DNA from 2 places in the Fictibacillus arsenicus genome. Region 1 is predicted to be linked to the other one. Evidence: riboswitches for the same ligand, from Rfam matches in the RefSeq annotation. Region 1 holds a riboswitch; the other holds the start of a gene.
The links. A riboswitch is a leader RNA that binds a small molecule or an ion and turns the genes downstream of it on or off. The one in region 1 is predicted to bind cyclic di-GMP.

Region 1 (8,736 bases):
GGCAGCATCCAGCAATGCTCGGATGGATGCGGCATCTTCAGATAGATGGCCAGCTTTCGCCTGACCGATGAGGTCTGAAGAAAGCTGTACAAACTTCGCAAGCACCTCTTCGTCCTTTTGCTGAGACTGACTTTTTAGCATTTCTTTTAACGTATCCCCCTGAATATAAGGCACCTCGATTACAACGAAACGATTTTTCAACGCTTCATTCAACGGCACCGTTCCGATATATCCTTCGTTGATCGCAGCGATCGCATTGAAACCAGGCTGAGCTTTTACCACTTCCCCTGTAAACGGGTTAGCGATCGTACGTCGATAATCAAGCATACCGTTTAGAATCGGCAGCGTTTCAGGCTTCGCGATATTTATCTCATCGATGTACAAGAAGTGACCGTTGTTCGCCGCTTTTGTTACAGGGCCAGGGATGAACTCAATCTCTTGTTTGCCGTCTTTGTAGCTTAGCGTTTTATGACCAAGAAGCGCTTCAGCATCAAGGTCAACTGAAGCATTCACCTGGTGCAGCGGCTGTCCAAATATACTTGATAGCAGTTCTGCAAGCTTTGTTTTACCTGATCCTGTCGGCCCTTTCAGCAATACATTTTTACCTAACGCAAGTGCGATAACCGCATCTTCCACGAGCGAAGAGTCAGGTGCTGTGTAGCCCGGCTTTCCGATCAGTTCTTTATATACATCCGGTAATTTTTTTATTCGTTGAGCCGCCTCATTCTGCAGCTTTTCTTTTATCTCAATCGGGATTTGAAGGTTCATTATAAAAAATCCTTTCTTTCATCTATCAACAGTATTTCCAGTAATTCCGTTCCATAAATCCTTACACAATGTAACATTGTAAGCTATTTCAAGGCAAGTTCATTGTTTATCCACAAAAAAAGCTCTGATCTTATTAACGATCAGAGCACTTTATTTACTTATCTAACATCTTTTGTTTTTCTGTATGAAACGTAATAGTAGATAGCGATTCCCACAAACGGAATGATTGATGATAAGATCAATTTCGTTTCTTGATTAAAGGATGTCAATCTTATTAGTATTTCAGGGGTAAATAAAAGCAAAGGGATAATAATAGAAAACCACGTTTTGCTCCAGATAGATATTCCTGCAAAAATGAGAACTGCAACGATGGCAGCTGTAATATTCCCCTTTGAACCTAAATTAATCAACATTGGTGAATCGTACATTCTATTCAAAAACATAACACCTAAAAACAGGCTTAACGGTAAGCAGCCGACTAAAAATAAAACCAGCATATTCGAGGATTTTGGTAATTTCATGCTCGCCGTATACTTGAAAGTTTTCATATAGACAACTAACAAAACCAAACATACAAGTGGATAACCAATCACTTGAAGTAACGAATATTTAACACCGCCGCGAAGGGAATCTCCTAATAAGATGTAAGCAAACACTCCCAAGAGGATTATTGGAACATACTTTATCAATCCCATATAGTCCACCCCCATCTCTTGAGATATTTGTTCCATATACTGTTTTGGAGATTGACCGATGATATCCTCTGTAGATTTGCCGTGTTTTTGTGCTTCAATTAGATGATCTTCCAGTTCTGATACGATATCTTCAATCTCCTCATCTTTTTTTCCGCTCGAAAACAAATAAAGTCTGAGATTGTCTAAAAAGTCCTGACTTCTTTTCGAAAGCTTGTTTGGCTGTACGTTCATCCCTTCCCACTCCCTTTCTTTTGTATGATTAGATGGACGGAACGGCTCAACTGATTCCACCGTTCTATGAAAGCTTCCAATTCTTCCTCTCCTTTTTTCGTTAAGGAATAGTACTTCCTTCTGGGTCCTGCAGTTGATTTTTTTAGAGTTGTCGTAACGAGCTCTTCTTTTTGCATGCGCAACAGCAAGGGATAGATCGTTCCTTCACTCGTGTATTGAAATCCGTATGACTCTAGCTTTTCAGCCAGTTCGTATCCGTACACTTCTCCTTCATTTATGATCGCTAATAAACATCCATCTAGAATTCCTTTTAACATTTGAGTAGTCGACAAGTGTTTCACCTCATTTTTCACTATCTTGTATTACAAGGTAAATGAATAATAAAAAATGTCTTGCATTACAAGATATGCACTTAGTATATAATACGCTAACTTGTATTACAAGGTATTTATGTAAATTTAATCCATATTTTTATTTTCTTCTTTTTTTATGAGTTCCACTACATGCGGTTTCGGCTCCCAGCAATTAAACGTATAATCCGGTTTTGTTTCATACCCAAGACGCGAGCAATAGTAATACATACCTTGGTCAGTTTTCTTAGGTTTGAAGTTCACGCATGTAGCGCAGCAATGGTACTTATTTGTTTTCATAAGAGTCACTTCCTTTTACCGGTCCGTGAAGTAGCTTTTTATGATCGCCATATATTCTCTCACATGAGCTTGGGGAATCGAGGAAATTCTAAGCGGTGACCCGAGCCCTTCCGCTTCAACCCCGACCCGCTTGGCGATCATCTTTGTCCGAAAAAGATGAAAGTCACTTGTCACGATCAGCACTTGATCGTCAGGCTGAATCATCTCTTTCGTATATAAAAGATTTTCGTATGTACTCGTCGCTTTTTCTTCAATTGTTATACGTTCGGGATGGATCCCGTTCTCCATCAGATAATTTTTCATAATGGTACCTTCACTCGTCGTTTTACCGAACCCCAGACCTCCACTTACGATAAAGGTTACTTCGGTATGGTTCTCCGCGTATGCTAGAGCTTGATCAAGCCTTCCTTTTAACACGGCGCCTGGACGATTATTCTTCGTACCGCCTCCAAGTACAAGGATGGTGTCAATTTTTCCAGAAACCTTCTCTGGATCCGTGTTGGCAGATGAAAGAATAAGAGTTTCGAGAGTTGCAGCAAAAATTAAAAGTGTAAACACAATCGTCAAAGTAGTTTTCTTATACTTCCTAAAAAAATAGATTGCCGCTTCGTGCTTGTAAAAAAGAATAAAAAAAATCGCACCTAAAAGGAAAAAAACTGCTAGACCCATGTCCATGTTTGATGTTTGAGCCAGCATGGCAGTGGCATAAACTACAAAAATAATACTGAGTGATAAGAAGAGTTTTTTCATAGAATTACTCCGATTGTTAGATTCTAACTTCTAGTATATAGGAAAAAGAAAAAGAGCGGGTGTTTGAGATTCCGCTCTTGATAATAAAAATTTATTTCGTTATAACTGCCTCAATCGCCTCAGTAATTTCTTGTTTTTGAGTTTCAGAGATTGAATCAGCTTCATTTTTCATATTTTCTTTAACTGTCTTTAAAGCCTCATTTTTGGTTTTGTTAACCTCGTTCATTTCCTTTTTGTAATGATTCTCAATTTCTTTCTTTTCAGCTTCAATCACTTTTTCCTTACTGCTGGTTAATTCTTCAGAAGTTTTTGTAATCATTTCTTGAATATCTACTTTTAGTTGTTCTAATAAAGAATTTTTCTTACCAGTCAATTCTCTATTAATCTCTTCCTTATAGGCATAATTGAGAATTAAATTTGTGATAGTGTTCGCTAATTCTGGTTTCATTGCGAAAGCAGAAGTTGTCCCCAGCATTAAAGCAAATACAGTTACCAAAATAACTTTCGGCCATTTTTTTGCTGCCTTAACCTTCTTTGTTCCAAACTTTTCTTTTCGTGATAGTTCCATAAAAAATACCCCTTCCTTTTATCATTTGATTAAAAGAAGCGGTCGGTTGCGCTACTAGCTCCTGCCGTTCCAAGCGCCCAATTACAGAACGGCATTCATTGCTCCACACTTTGTCGAATTTTACCTAAGACTAATTTACCACCCAACCCATAAACTGTAAACATTTTAGTTTAATAGTAATATGTTTGTAACATATATTAGTAGTTTATTAAAAGGCAAAATAGTTATCTTTTATAATTTTTCTTAGTGCTTTGTTTGTTCCATTGCATTAGGAAAGATAGAAAAACGATATCGTCCACCCGAAGTGGACAATATCGCTTAAAATGTATTTGTCTGGGGTCTGTCCCCCTTTGTGAAACTCCCCACAATGTATGCAAAGAAAGAAAATACGATCGGCATGACTACAGTGTGCATTCCCCAAAGATTTGGATAGTTGAGGTGAAGCCACATATATGAACCTACCCCGACTACAATAGAAGCTATTGCTCCGTTTGCGTTTCCTCTCTTCCAATAGAGACCCATCACAATCGGCCAGATAAAGGCTGCTTCTAAGCCGCCAAAGGCAAAAAGGTTCAACCAGATCAACAGATCAGGCGGGTTGATGGCCATCGTAAATACACTCAATCCGACTACTGCTGTAATACCAAAGCTTAATCTTTTTACAAACCGTTCATCAGCATCAGGTTTTATGTAATTGATATAGACATCCTTGATGATTGCTGAACTTACTAGTAAAAGCACGGAGTCAACGGTAGACATAACCGCAGCAAGTGGAGCGGCAAGTACGATACCAGCTAACCAGCCAGGCAGTACTTCAAGTGCAAGTAATGGCATAACTTTATCAGGCACTTCAATGCCCGGTAATATCACTCTTCCAAACACTCCAGCTAAATGCATCCCCAGCATGATAAATCCAACCACAAACGTTCCGATGATCATGGCACGGTGCATCGCTTTTGAATTTCGGTAGCTCATAGCGCGTACCGATATTTGAGGTAAACCGACTACACCCACACCTACCAAAATCCAAAATGACGATACAAATAAAGGTGTAAGTGATTCATCTGAGCCAAACGGAGTGATAAGGTTAGGATTTTCTGCCCTCAACTCCACTATGATATTTTCAATTCCACCGCCTGCAACGATGGTTCCAGCTAGTATAATTACTGTACCGATCACCATTACAACGCCTTGAATCGCATCGGTTATAACAACCGCTCTGAATCCACCCGCTATAACGTACACTAAAACGGAACCTGAGAAAATGAACAAAGCAGTGGAGTACGATACACCAGTAAATGATTCGATCAGCCTTCCGCCCCCAACCCATTGTGCAGCCATGGCTGAAAACAGGAAGATAACAATGCTTAATGCTGATAAAATAACAACCCACTTACTATCATATCGGGCTTTAAGAAAATCAATAAGTGTTACAGCATTGATCTTTCGAGCTACGATTGCAAACTTTTTCCCTAAAACAGCGAGTGTAAAATAACCTGTTACAAGCTGCGCCATCGCGAGAAGAACCCAGCCAAGCCCAAGCTGATAAGCAGCACCAGGACCTCCAATAAAACTTGAAGCACTTCCGTATGTCGCGACCATCGTCATAGCAAGAACAAAACCGCCAAGCTCACGTCCAGCTAGGAAATAGTCTTGCAAAAAAGAAGGTCCGCTCTTAATGTGCCTTGATGTATAAATACCAACTAAGAAAACAAGTACTAAAAAGAAAGCTAAAGGAAGAATCACATCCCAGTTCATCGAGAGTCACCCTCCCCATCATTATCATCTGAGTCAAACGGAACTTCTTTAAAGAAAAACTTCACCATGATAAAAACTAAAATTGTAAAAAAGATAAATCCTACGATACAGCTATAAAAAAACCATGCAGGAAAACCTAGTATGTAAGTATACTCCTTAACTGGCCGACCACCTAGTCCATACGCAAAAGCATACCACCAAACAAAATTAAGAATTGCCAGCACCGTACCCATAATCGCTTCCTTGTTTGAGATGCGGTATCGCCAGTCATTTCCCTTTTTCATTGTATAACCTCCTGGACTTACCAAGCTCCTCCATTACTATGGCAAATTCACATACTCTTGTCGAGTTCTTTCGACTTAATAACTTCTATAAGGTTAAATAGATTCCTTGTTTGGTTTCTCAATAAATAAAACGTTAACGCTCTCTATTGGCGCTAGTTTTCGTTCTTAATTATAAATTAGGCATGTATATGAGTATTTCCGGGGAAATTTGATAGAATCTGCGGAGAAAATACAGCACTCGACAAAAAAGAGAGAAAAAGAGTTTTCTAAAATTCACAGATTGGTACCGTTTGTATTTCCATTCTTCCTATAGCGTTTTACTCGTAATTAAGAAGGGAAATAAATAGTTTGGGGCCAGTCCCCATTTCCCACAATGCCTTTGCTAGTAGTACAATAAAAGAACAACCCGAAAGGAGGTGATATCAATTCCTAGAACTCGGCGCATTTGGTACCCTGATGCTGTTTACCATGTGACTACCCGTGGAAATCGCTGGGAACCTCTCTTCTATTCCCACTTAGATTTCCATCGTTACCTCAAAATTTTAAGTCACTGCGTAAACAAGTATTCAGTTGATCTATTCTCTTATTGCCTCATGACTAACCACACTCATCTTCAAATTCAATGCAGCAAGTCCCCACCCGGAGATTTCATGAAAGAATTAAACGAAACTTACGCCATGTATTTCAACAAAAAGTACGAGCTTACCGGTCATGTGTTTCAAGGTCGATATGGTGCAGAGTTAATTGAAGATCGTTCCTACCTCTTAGACACAAGCCGATACATTCACATGAATCCGGTAGCAGCCGATCTCGTCATGTTTCCTCTTGAATATCCATGGAGCAGTTACCGTTACTATGTTACTCAATCGGTATGTCCCTTCGTGGAAACCTCAAAGATACTAGAACAATTTCAGTATTCAAAACCTCAATATCGTGATTACGTAGAAAGCAGGACCTCACCGGTAGCAGAACTTTAACCTCATTCTCAACACCTCTAGTATGAAAATAGTCAGTCATAGCAAGGAAAAGCCGGTTAAGTCCTTCTAACGAAGACAAAACCGGCTATAATGTATTTGTCTGGGGTCCCCCTATATGTGTAAAAAAATAATAGACTAGACACAAAATATGGTATATAATTATTACAAGATTTACCGATTTTAATGGTTCAGAAGCAGAAGTGGTTATTATATTTGAGGGGGAATAGACCATGAGCCGAAGCAATGCTCTTGTCTTAACTACAGAGATAGACGCCATTCGCACGACCATGTATGAGGTAAGTAAAAAAGTTAACAGCCTAGCTGATCCGCTGCTTGTTCAGTTAAGTCAAATTCTTGATGAAAAGCTAAACAAACTTGATCAAATTAGAGAATGTGCTTAATTAACACAACAATATAACTGCAAAATTTACCGGAGTCCATGTCTGCATTGATAGGAAGCCGGTTTTTTATTGCTATTTGCTAGTATTAAATCGTAATCTACCCCCGAAATTTATTAACCCTACTTATTTAAATTCCTCCCCTGTCATCACACTCATAAAGTCATTGAAAAAGTAATTGTAATCAAAGTCAAAAGCGATCCGATGCTTTTTTTCCTGTTCACCAAACTCAATATAAGGCCTGATGTCAGCAATACTTTGTCCTCTGGCAATCTGTTCATCTCTAAGTACGATATGTATAGGCAGCGTTTTGTAGCTGAACATATCTTCGCGAATACTTGCCATCAGAGTTATCGCGTCATGAACAGGGCTTCCTTGAATGCTTGGGTTGTTATTTTTATAGAACTTATAATAGAAGTCCAGCAACGGTTTTATAAGAGGAGCTTTTCCTTTGTAGTCAATGTAGTTCACCATCTCTGGTGTTACAATGGCTCGATCTGTCACATTCAACGGGATAATGGTCACGTTGTTCGCATATGTAAGCACGACTCTGACTGCAATCGGGTCTCCATGAAAATTCGCCTCAGAAACAGCCGTAACGTTACCCGGTACCCAGAACGCCCCGCCCATAATATAGTAAGCCTTCACTTTTTTCATCAAGGATTGGAATAAAATAAACATCGTGGCAAGAGAGGTAAGTCTGCCAACGTTAACGATTATCAGTTCATTTTCATATTGATTGATTAAATTTACAATCTCGAAAAAGTTTTCAATAACCCCTTCGTATGTTCCTGGTTCTATAGGACCTAATCCATACTCTCCATGTACTTCAGGGTAAAATGTTGGCTGCTCACCTGTCATTGGAACTTCAGCCCCACCAATGATTTTTACTTCTTTAGGAAAGTTGAACATTTTAGCAATATAATGTACATTAGCAATCGTCTTCTCCATGGAAACATTTCCATAGTCTGAAACTACGCCAACTATATCGATTTCGTCATTTAAATACCCGTAAGTCAAAGCTATGGTGTCATCAATTCCAACATCTCCAAAGAACAAGACTTTTTGCCCCATAACAAAAACCCCTTTTAGGTTTTTCTTCTATCCTATTAAGAGGCATGTTTTTTTATGAAATTTGCCATTAAAAACTATTCTAAAAATCTTTTCCTTAGCTGTGGTGTCGGAATCATACAGCTTTCCCGTTTCCCAAACCAATTGTACCGGTTATGAGCTACCATTTTATAAAAGAAATCACGAATTGTCTTTGGTACTACCATCAATATCTTTCCTGAGCTATATGGGAACTTTAGATATTGCGTTAATTTCAGTACTGCGTCAGATGCAGTATATTCTTGATTATCGGATATTAGGATCACGGAGTTTGTCTGGTTTGGGTCACGCCCATAATGAGTCAGCAGCTTCTCCCCTGCTTCAGACTGGATGGCAGCGAACTTAAGATTTTGGTTCTTCTCGTGTTTTAATATGAATTTCACACTAGAATTACAGAGATTACATACCCCGTCAAAAAGAAGAACAGGTTGACATTCTTGTTCAAGATTTCTCATCTGCATCCCCTCCAGTCTATTTAATAGCTAATTCTATTTTACTTTATAATCTGGCATTAAATAAAATTATAGTCTTTTATGTACCCATAAAT
Region 2 (8,736 bases), 330 kb from region 1:
CGTCTTGGGAAACAAATTAAGAAATTCCGATTAAGAAAAGGTCTCAGCATCACGAAGCTTGCCCATAAAGCAAAAATATCTAAAGGCTATTTAAGCAGCATCGAAAGTCATAAAACCAACCCGTCTGCGCATATGATACAAAAATTGGCTAAAGCGTTGGAGGTACCTGTGGAACAATTGTTAAATATTCAGGTAGAGCTGCTTGATCCTGAATGGGTTGAGCTTGTTACGCAAGCGAAAGAAATGGGAATTAATAAGGAAGAAGTGCGCGCTTTTCTTGCCTATGAAGCTTGGAAACATTCCTTGAAAGAAGAGGTGTGAACGGTGATCCGGTTAGGCAACGGTTTATACATCTGCCATTTGAACGGCCACATCTTAAAGGTCGTGTATTTAGGGAATAACGAATGCGAAATATACCTCGGTGATGAGTATCAGGGGAAAGCGCATTTTGATTACGTAAAAAAGAAACTGAACCTCATGGAGAAAAGATGGAACACTTCTAAACTCGTACACTATAAATTTAGAGAGTTTCAGCCGACTCTTGATTATACTGTTTGATGGGGAGCTAATCTTTTTGGGATTGGCTCTTTTTTTATTGGTGGATATGTCGAGGATTGTCTGCTCGCGAGTATATTGAAATTTTCGTGAGATTATGTAAAAAATCTGTGAGATTAACCCCTATTTTCGTTAGAATAACAGTGATTTCCGTGAAATTACAGGTCATCAAATACCCAAAGTAGAAAAAGCTGCCACATAAAGTGAGCAGCTTCTTTCTGTACATAGTTTTACCCCGATGACTAGTTAATGTACAGCGTGTTATCTTCTTCGTTAAACTCAAGTGTAACGCCAAGTGCACGTTCGATGAACTTTAACGAGTTGATTGATTTACCAGAATAGATTTTTGAAGGGATGATTGCAAAAAGCACATCTTCGTTATCAAATTGGAAGAAACGCGGGTGAAGTCTTAGCGTGTAAGAAATGTCACCGCGTGTTGCTGTAATGCTTTTTTCATTATAGACTACACTTCCGCCGTTTGCTTCTGCAATAGCTTTAACAGGCAGGATCAGGTTTTCTCTAAACAATCTTGCTCCTGCTTCCTCTAATTCTAGTACTTCACCTTGGTAAACAACAGTTACCATTTCGGATTCTTGCTTATGTTCCTTTTTAGCAGCAAAGCCCGTTGTTCCTGTTGCAGCAACAGCTGTGAATGCTAGAGTCGTTGCGGTAACCCATTTTGCCAATGATTTTTTCATACCAATTCCTCCTAAAGTGTAATGGTAATGGCAGCTGGCTGGCGTAGTACAAGACCTTAGCCCCTATAGCTTTGTGACACTGAATTTCTCCAGTTGTACCATTTAAGTCTTAACCGCGGCATACCGATAACTAGTTAAACGGGTAAAAACTATATCTTTTTTATCGGTAAAAAAGTCCTTATTGTTAGGTATCTTTTAAACATTTGTTTAAAGTTTTTCTATTAAAATGATAGTAATATATTTTTGTAAAAATTTGTAAAGTAGTTTGATAATTTGCTATACTAGTTTACGAGGGGTACCAAAAATTTCTATTTTAGAGGGGTTGAAGGTATGAACAAATGGCATAAAACGCTGGCGTCGCTCGGACTGTCTGTCAGCTTAATAGGCTCAAGCTTTGCGCCTGTATTTGCCGAGACGGATAATTACTCTGTTGAAAAGAGTTCCATTCCGGTCTCTGAACTATTTAAACCAGGAAGTCGAGTTAAGGAAAATCCGTACAACTTGGCTAAAAAGAAAGACCAGATCAGCGAAACTACATTACTCGTCAAGTACAACAAAACGTTGTCCACGAGTGAACACAAAAAAGCGGGAGCAACACTACAGCGCAGAATGTCGTCACTAAAGTACGATGTTGTTAAGATCAACAGCGGCAAGAAAATGGAAGACGTTATGAAGGCGTACAGCAAATTGGGGAAAGTAGATATCGTTTCTCCGTCTGCAAATTTCGTTAAACTTGGGACGACTGATCCGAAAATTGATCAGCAATACCACATGTCTCTTTTAAATGTGGACAAGGCTCAATCTATGGCTGGTAAAAACAAAGTACGTGTTGCGGTAATCGATACGGGGATCGATTCAAAGCATCCTGAATTAAAAAACAAACTGCTGCCGTCCTATAATGCGGTAAACCCAATGAACCAGGGGACGCCTGATTATCATGGGACGCATGTTGCGGGTATCATTGCCTCAGAAAAAGGAAATGGTGTCGGCGGTTATGGGGTTAACCCAAACGTAGAGATTTTACCGATTGATGTTTTTGACCGAGGGATGGGTGCATCAGATTACGTAATCGCAGATGCCATCATGTATGCGATTGAGAAAAAGGCAAAAGTCATCAACATGAGCTTAGGGAGCATTTTCCCGTCACCGTTGATTCAAGATGCAGTAGCAAAGGCTATTGCAGCTGATGTAACGGTTGTTGCTGCAGCGGGAAATGAAGGGATGAACCTGAACAGTTATCCTGCAGCTTTTGAAGGGGTAATTTCTGTTGGTTCCACAAACAAGGATAATATGCTTTCTACTTATTCTACATACGGACCATCTGTGGACGTAGTAGCACCAGGTGAGAATGTATATGCACCGCTTTATGATTATGAGAAGAAATCCACTTTCTATAAACTGAGCGGAACATCCATGGCATCTCCAGTAGTAGCGGGTGTAGCTTCACTTTTATTATCAAAAAATCCGAATCTTAAGCCGAAACAGATCGAGTACATCTTAGAACAAACCGGTAAAGATCTTGGTGCAAAAGGCTACGATGTAAAGTATGCGAACGGTCTTGTGGATCCTGTAAAAGCATTGTCTTTTGACACTTCCAAAATTCCTAGCTCTGTATATGTAGCGAAGAGCAAATCAAGTCTGTTAAAAACGGCTGAAAAAGTAGATGTATCTGAGAAATTAGTCAAAGAAGGCACTATCAAAAAGGCATACGAAGAGCAGTTCATTCAGTTCCCAGTGAAAAAGGGTGAGTATGTACAAACGGTTTTAGAAGGTTCAGCTGATTATGACTACAAGTTTACGTATTATTTGGCAGGTAAAGCAATCAAGCCTCTTCAAAAAGATGTGAACAAGACGCTTGAAGGCAAAACAGAAGGACATTTGTATGAAGTGCCTGAAGACGGAACGCTTGTGATTGGCGTTAGTGACGTAAACGGAAACTACAATGCGGATGGAAAATCAGCGTACAAACTGTCTGTTGAGAAGTTTGATCGTTTACTAGAAGATACAAATACACGTGAAAATCCGGTAGCGGTTGAATCATTCCCGTTTGTATCCGAAGGGGAAGGTGACTGGACGTTCACTGGACACGACGGAGATTCTGATTTTTATTCGTTTAAAACAGAAGAGTCTCAGATCGTGAAAGTTGCAATTGGCGGTGTTCCTGGAATCGACTCGACGCTTAGCTTGAAAATGATCGAGCCATGGCCGGAAGACATGCCTGAAGATATGCCAGAGGACATGCCTCCAATGGAGCAGGAAATGGATATCGTAAACCTGAAGCCAGCTGGTGAAGGGGAGGTTCTAACTTTTGAAGCTATGCCTGGAATGGAGTATGTGGTCGAAGTTGATAACCATACACCAGGATTCTTCTTCCCAATGAGTTTGTTTGAAGATGGAATGAACCGTGAGTATCCTTCTTCTCATGTTCCGTATTCATTAACTATTGATGCAAAACCTGTATCTGAAGATGAAGATGGCTTCCCGAATGGTGGGCATCTGGAAGAAGAGTACATGGAAGGCGACATGGATGTTGAAGAGTACATCTCTAGGCGCAACGAGTACAAAAAGAACCACCATGATTCAATGGGTGGCGAAGATGACTGGATGGAAGAAGAAAAAGCAATGCTCGAGCGCATTCGCGAAGCAGCACTTGAATATGATCCCGAAGCAGGTGCAGAAGGATACTTCCAATATGCGGGTGATGAAGATTTCTACAAGTTTGAAGTAGAAGAAAGTGCAATATTTGAAATTGACTTAAGCTCTTCAGAAGCCGTTCCAGCAATGGAAATCATGAAGATCATGGAATTCGAAGATGGTTTTACAACACTTGTACCTGTAGCAACGAACATCACTTGGGGCTTCATGGACATTGAAACAAAAGATAAATTTTCTGCAGGGCTTCAGTCTGGAGAAGAATACTTTATCCGTGTGATGCATCCAAACTATCAGCCGAGCTTTGACAAGTACAGCTTTACTTCAAAAGTTGTGGTTGAAAATCCTGAAGATAAGTACGAACCAAACAATGATATCGAGAAAACACCAGTAAAAGACATGCCAGCTGAAACGGTTCGTGGTAACTACGCGATGAACGGCGACTATGATGCTTATTATGTAAAAGCAAAAACGAACGGATTGTATGGTGTACATTACAAAACAATTGCACCTACAAAAGAAATGCAGGAAAAATATCCTGACCTGCTAAAACCGATTGATGGCGTAATTGCCATTTTGGAAGACAAAAACGGCAACCGCATTTTAGATCCGGAAGAATATAGCTCTGCACGTATGTATGACAAGAGCTGGGATAGCGGACCGGAGCAAGGTTCATTCCAAGCGAAAGCTGGCAAAGGATATTTCGTAATCGCTGACCAATGGCTGTGGGATTTCCCAAGTCCGAACCTTAACGAGTACGAACTGACTGTAAAACCAGTTAACACGAAGGATGAAGATGCTGGATCTGCTGTGAAAAACAACATTCCATCCAAGCCGATCAAGCTGAAGCGTACGGCAATGAAAGAGTGGGAAAGCAATGGCCACCTGAATGCAGGAGTAGCAGGCGGAGACGCTGATTGGTATTCATTCAGCTTCATGGCTCCTCACTCAGGTCAGATCACATTTGCAAACGATCAAATCGATGGCGTGATTAGCCTTTACGACAGCAAAGGCAAGCTTGTCGCAACATCTGATACGTATGCATTGGGAGATGCTGAAGTGTTGAACTACAATGTAAAAGCAGGGAACTACTTCATTAAAGTAACCGATGTATTCGGTAATGCATCCTTAACACCATATTCGTTGAAGATGAAGATCAATTAATTGTAAGAGGACAGCTCCTTCTTTAGGGGCTGTCTTTTTATTTTAAGTTTAGTAAGGGTAATAAGTTGTAGGAACGAGATTTTGTAGAACCTGTATAAGGAAGAATGAGTGCTTTCAGCAAATGGGTCGTGATACTTGTGGATGGAAGGTGTAAAAAGTATTTGCACTCTCTGTTCGTAATGGTAGGGGAAATAAGAAGGGCATAATCTTTAAGTGCTTCAATATGGGCTATTTTAGATTTATGCGGACAATTGAGACACCACCAATTTGCTCCTTTATAGTACATGGTGAAAGGCTGGTCACATTTGGGACATAGAACGCCATTCAATAATTCATGTTTGTCCATTTGAAACAGATCGCAAACATCTGGATCGTGGGCGTCATGTAATTTAAACAATTGTTTACTAATTTTCTTCATCTCCTTACTCGACAATATAGAAGTTTGATATTTTTGCTGGAATAACGTGAACTTATGATGAAGTTGAGCACTCTTGATAACTCTTGCAAAAGCCTCTTTATATGAAGGGGAGAATTCTACAATTGTAGATGGATTTGTAATGACAACAAGCCTTTCAATAGGAATGGCAGGAAACTTACACTGCTTCAAAATTTGATTTAAGTGGTAACTTTGCCGCTTTACCTGCTCAATGGGGTCTTCAAAACATTCCCTTTTTCCATCAAGTGTCCGAATCATCTGTTTTACCTTATCATCAAAATAAAGGTGTCCGGCAAGGTTCTTAATCTCTAAAATGAGTAGAAATGTAGGAGTAACAATAAGTTGATCCATCTGAAAATAGTATTCATCATGCATGATTCGTAAGCCGGGAAGAAAAAGGAGCCCGTCTTTTGGCAAATAGCGATAAAAGTATTTCAGTGATTGTTCACCAGAAAATCCAGCTTTAAATCTTCGGTAACTTTCCAAGATTTGAGGTCTTTTATGACTTGTGGGAGAACTTCGCTTCAATAAGACCTCCAGTTTTTTAATAATTACGGGTGGTTTTAGTTCGATTTTACTCATAACTATTCTCCTCTTCTTTTTTATAGCTGTTGAAGCTATTTTGGCGCATTCTTACGTAGGATGGCAAAAGGTAAAAATGGTCCATTTTGCTCTAGGATTTTGTTAATCTCACGAATTTCGTTAGTAATCTCACGAAAATGAACCTTAATTTCACGAGTTTTTAAGGAATCTCACGAGAATAATAATATACTCGCGAGCCGACACACCTCGACACATCCACCATTAACAAAATGTACACTACCTACTTAAAAATGGGTAAACTCCCATCAGGGACGTTTGCCCTTTTTTATATAAAAATGTAAAATGAGAAAGGTACTGAAAGGGGATACAATTGAATGATTCTACAAGGTTTCAAGCGTTGGGGATGGGACTATTTTTTCTATGGTGCCTTTCTACTCGCTGTTTTTCTTAAACTCTATTTATTTGGCGCTTTTTCTGATACAGTTTTCGCTCGAACAGGCCTTGTTGGCTTCATAAAAGAGAGCCTGAGCAAATTATTAAATGAAGGAACCATCATTGGGTTCTATGCAGGTTTAACGTTAATCAGCGTCGGGGCACTATTGCTAGTTTCTTTCTGGACGCTTTTCTTAAAGCAAAGCAAACGCTGGATCAGCTTACTTATCCTTAATGCGGTTCTAACGTTTTTAATCGTAGGGGACCTTATCTACTACCGATATTTCAACGATCTATTATCGATGACGGTGCTGTCTCAAGCGAATCAGGTCGGTGCGATTTCTGGTAGTATACTAGATTTATTCCAGGCAAAAGATATTATTTTCATCTTAGACCTCATCGTCCTTATACCGCTCGTTATTATCTTAATCAAACGTGGCAACGGGAAACTAAAAGCTCGTATGGTAACACGCGGGGCACTGGGACTTGCTGCATTCGTGATCGGGTACCTCTTCGTTATGAGCCCGATAAACGAATACACGAAAAAGTACGGATCAGCTCTTTTTGCTAGCAACTGGTACAACATGGCGCTGTACAGTCAAACCGGTCTTTTAGGATTCCACGGCTTTGATATCTATCGCTATGTGAACGAAGCGGTTTTCGAACAGAAAAAGATTTCGGCAAAAGAGTCCAAAGTAATTGAAAACTGGTTCAACGATCATCAAAAAGAGATGAGCAATGAAACGCCGTTTTATGGAGTGGCGAAAGATAAAAACGTCATTATGATTCAACTCGAAGCCTTCCAAAACTTCGTGATCAATCAAAAAATTAACGGCGAGGAAATCACGCCGAACATCAATAAATTAATTAACGACAGCATGTACTTCCCGAACTTCTCGCTTCAAACGGGGCAAGGCCGTACATCAGATGCGGAATTCTTGGCAAACGCATCTCTTCATCCGTTATATTCGGGATCGGTCTATGTTCGCTATCCAAGCAACACGTTCGATTCGCTGCCAGGCATCTTAAAGCAAAACGGCTACGAAACAGCGGCGTTCCATGCATACAAAAAGAGTTTCTGGAATCGTTATGTGGTGTATGATAACTACGGTTTTGACCACTTCTTCGGTGAAGGCGACTTTAAAGAAGGAGAGATTGCAGGCTGGACACTTGGGGACAAGCCGTTCATGCAGCAATCAGTGGACGAACTAGTCAAAATGAAAAAACCGTTCTACGGATTTATGGTCGCACTCACGAGTCACCATCCGTATAATATCCAGTCAAAATTCCGTACGCTGAATGTAGGAGAATACGAAGGTTCGATTGTCGGCGACTATCTGCATTCTGTTCACTATGTAGATGAAGCGGTCGGCATGCTTGTTGAACGTTTGAAGAAAGAAAACCTGTGGGATGAAACCGTGCTACTTCTATATGGAGACCATGACTATGGTGTCGATAATAATGAAGCGATGATGAAAATCGCGGGGGAAGATTTCACTCCGTACAATATCGAAAAAACGTTCCATGAAGTGCCACTCGTCATACACTTACCAAATGATGAAGGAAAAGGTGTGTATGAAAGAACGGGCGGACAGCTCGATCTTTCACCAACCATTCTTCATGCATTAGGGGTTCCGTTCGACGATCGTTACATGATGGGCGGCAACTTGTTCGAAGAGAAGAATCAGCTTGTCGTTCAGCGTGATCTTTCATTCACAAATGGGGACTACACATACAAATCATCAGTGGACGGATTCTTTGATAAAGGAACGTGCTTTGATGGGAAGACCGGGAAAATTACAGATATTAACCTTTGTAAACCAGCTTATGATCAAGCTAAAAAAGAACTGAACATCTCAGATAAAGTTATATTTAGTAATGTTTTAGAAAAGTTTATGAAAAAAGAATAGCTTAAACATTGGACCTATCATAATTGATGGGTCCTTTCTATAAATTATTTTCAAGACATAATTAATATTGTTAACTATTAATCTTCAACCATAATAAAATTGCGAAAAATATAAGAAAAAGTCGAAAAACATCATTTCACTCCAAATCCTATTAAATCAATGATTTAAACGAACATTTATTTTTAAAAATAGTACAAACGGCATAGGACAAACCTCTTTAAAAAATATAAAATTTTTCCGTAATGTATAATATTTTGAAATGAGGGGAACTTTTTTGAAAAAGTTTATTGGTGGTTTATTAAGTGCAGCAATTATTGCTGGATCACTAGCTTCACCGGTTAATGCG

Region 2: it holds a riboswitch for cyclic di-GMP, as region 1 does, so the genes downstream of both, ABE41_RS17140 (stalk domain-containing protein) here and ABE41_RS18625 (hypothetical protein) in region 1, are expected to answer to the same signal.

What each region holds. Positions count from the first base shown of each region.
Region 1 covers NZ_CP016761.1:3,679,187-3,687,922, forward strand. The annotation lists gene ABE41_RS18600 (ATP-binding protein) at 1-768, opposite strand, end outside; gene ABE41_RS18605 (DUF1129 family protein) at 927-1,694, opposite strand; gene ABE41_RS18610 (PadR family transcriptional regulator) at 1,691-2,026, opposite strand; gene ABE41_RS18615 (hypothetical protein) at 2,153-2,344, opposite strand; gene ABE41_RS18620 (YdcF family protein) at 2,360-3,094, opposite strand; gene ABE41_RS18625 (hypothetical protein) at 3,186-3,662, opposite strand; cyclic di-GMP riboswitch class II at 3,694-3,776, opposite strand; gene panF (sodium/pantothenate symporter) at 3,981-5,420, opposite strand; gene ABE41_RS18635 (YhdT family protein) at 5,417-5,704, opposite strand; gene ABE41_RS18640 (transposase) at 6,175-6,681, shown strand; gene ABE41_RS20805 (aspartyl-phosphate phosphatase Spo0E family protein) at 6,912-7,082, shown strand; gene ABE41_RS18645 (nucleoside hydrolase) at 7,206-8,153, opposite strand; gene ABE41_RS18650 (thiol-disulfide oxidoreductase DCC family protein) at 8,228-8,644, opposite strand.
Region 2 covers NZ_CP016761.1:3,353,746-3,362,481, reverse strand. The annotation lists gene ABE41_RS17150 (helix-turn-helix domain-containing protein) at 1-321, shown strand, start outside; gene ABE41_RS17145 (hypothetical protein) at 325-558, shown strand; gene ABE41_RS17140 (stalk domain-containing protein) at 798-1,253, opposite strand; cyclic di-GMP riboswitch class I at 1,280-1,363, opposite strand; gene ABE41_RS17135 (S8 family serine peptidase) at 1,584-5,069, shown strand; gene ABE41_RS17130 (nuclease-related domain-containing protein) at 5,107-6,087, opposite strand; gene ABE41_RS17125 (LTA synthase family protein) at 6,423-8,390, shown strand; gene ABE41_RS17120 (S-layer homology domain-containing protein) at 8,665-8,736, shown strand, end outside.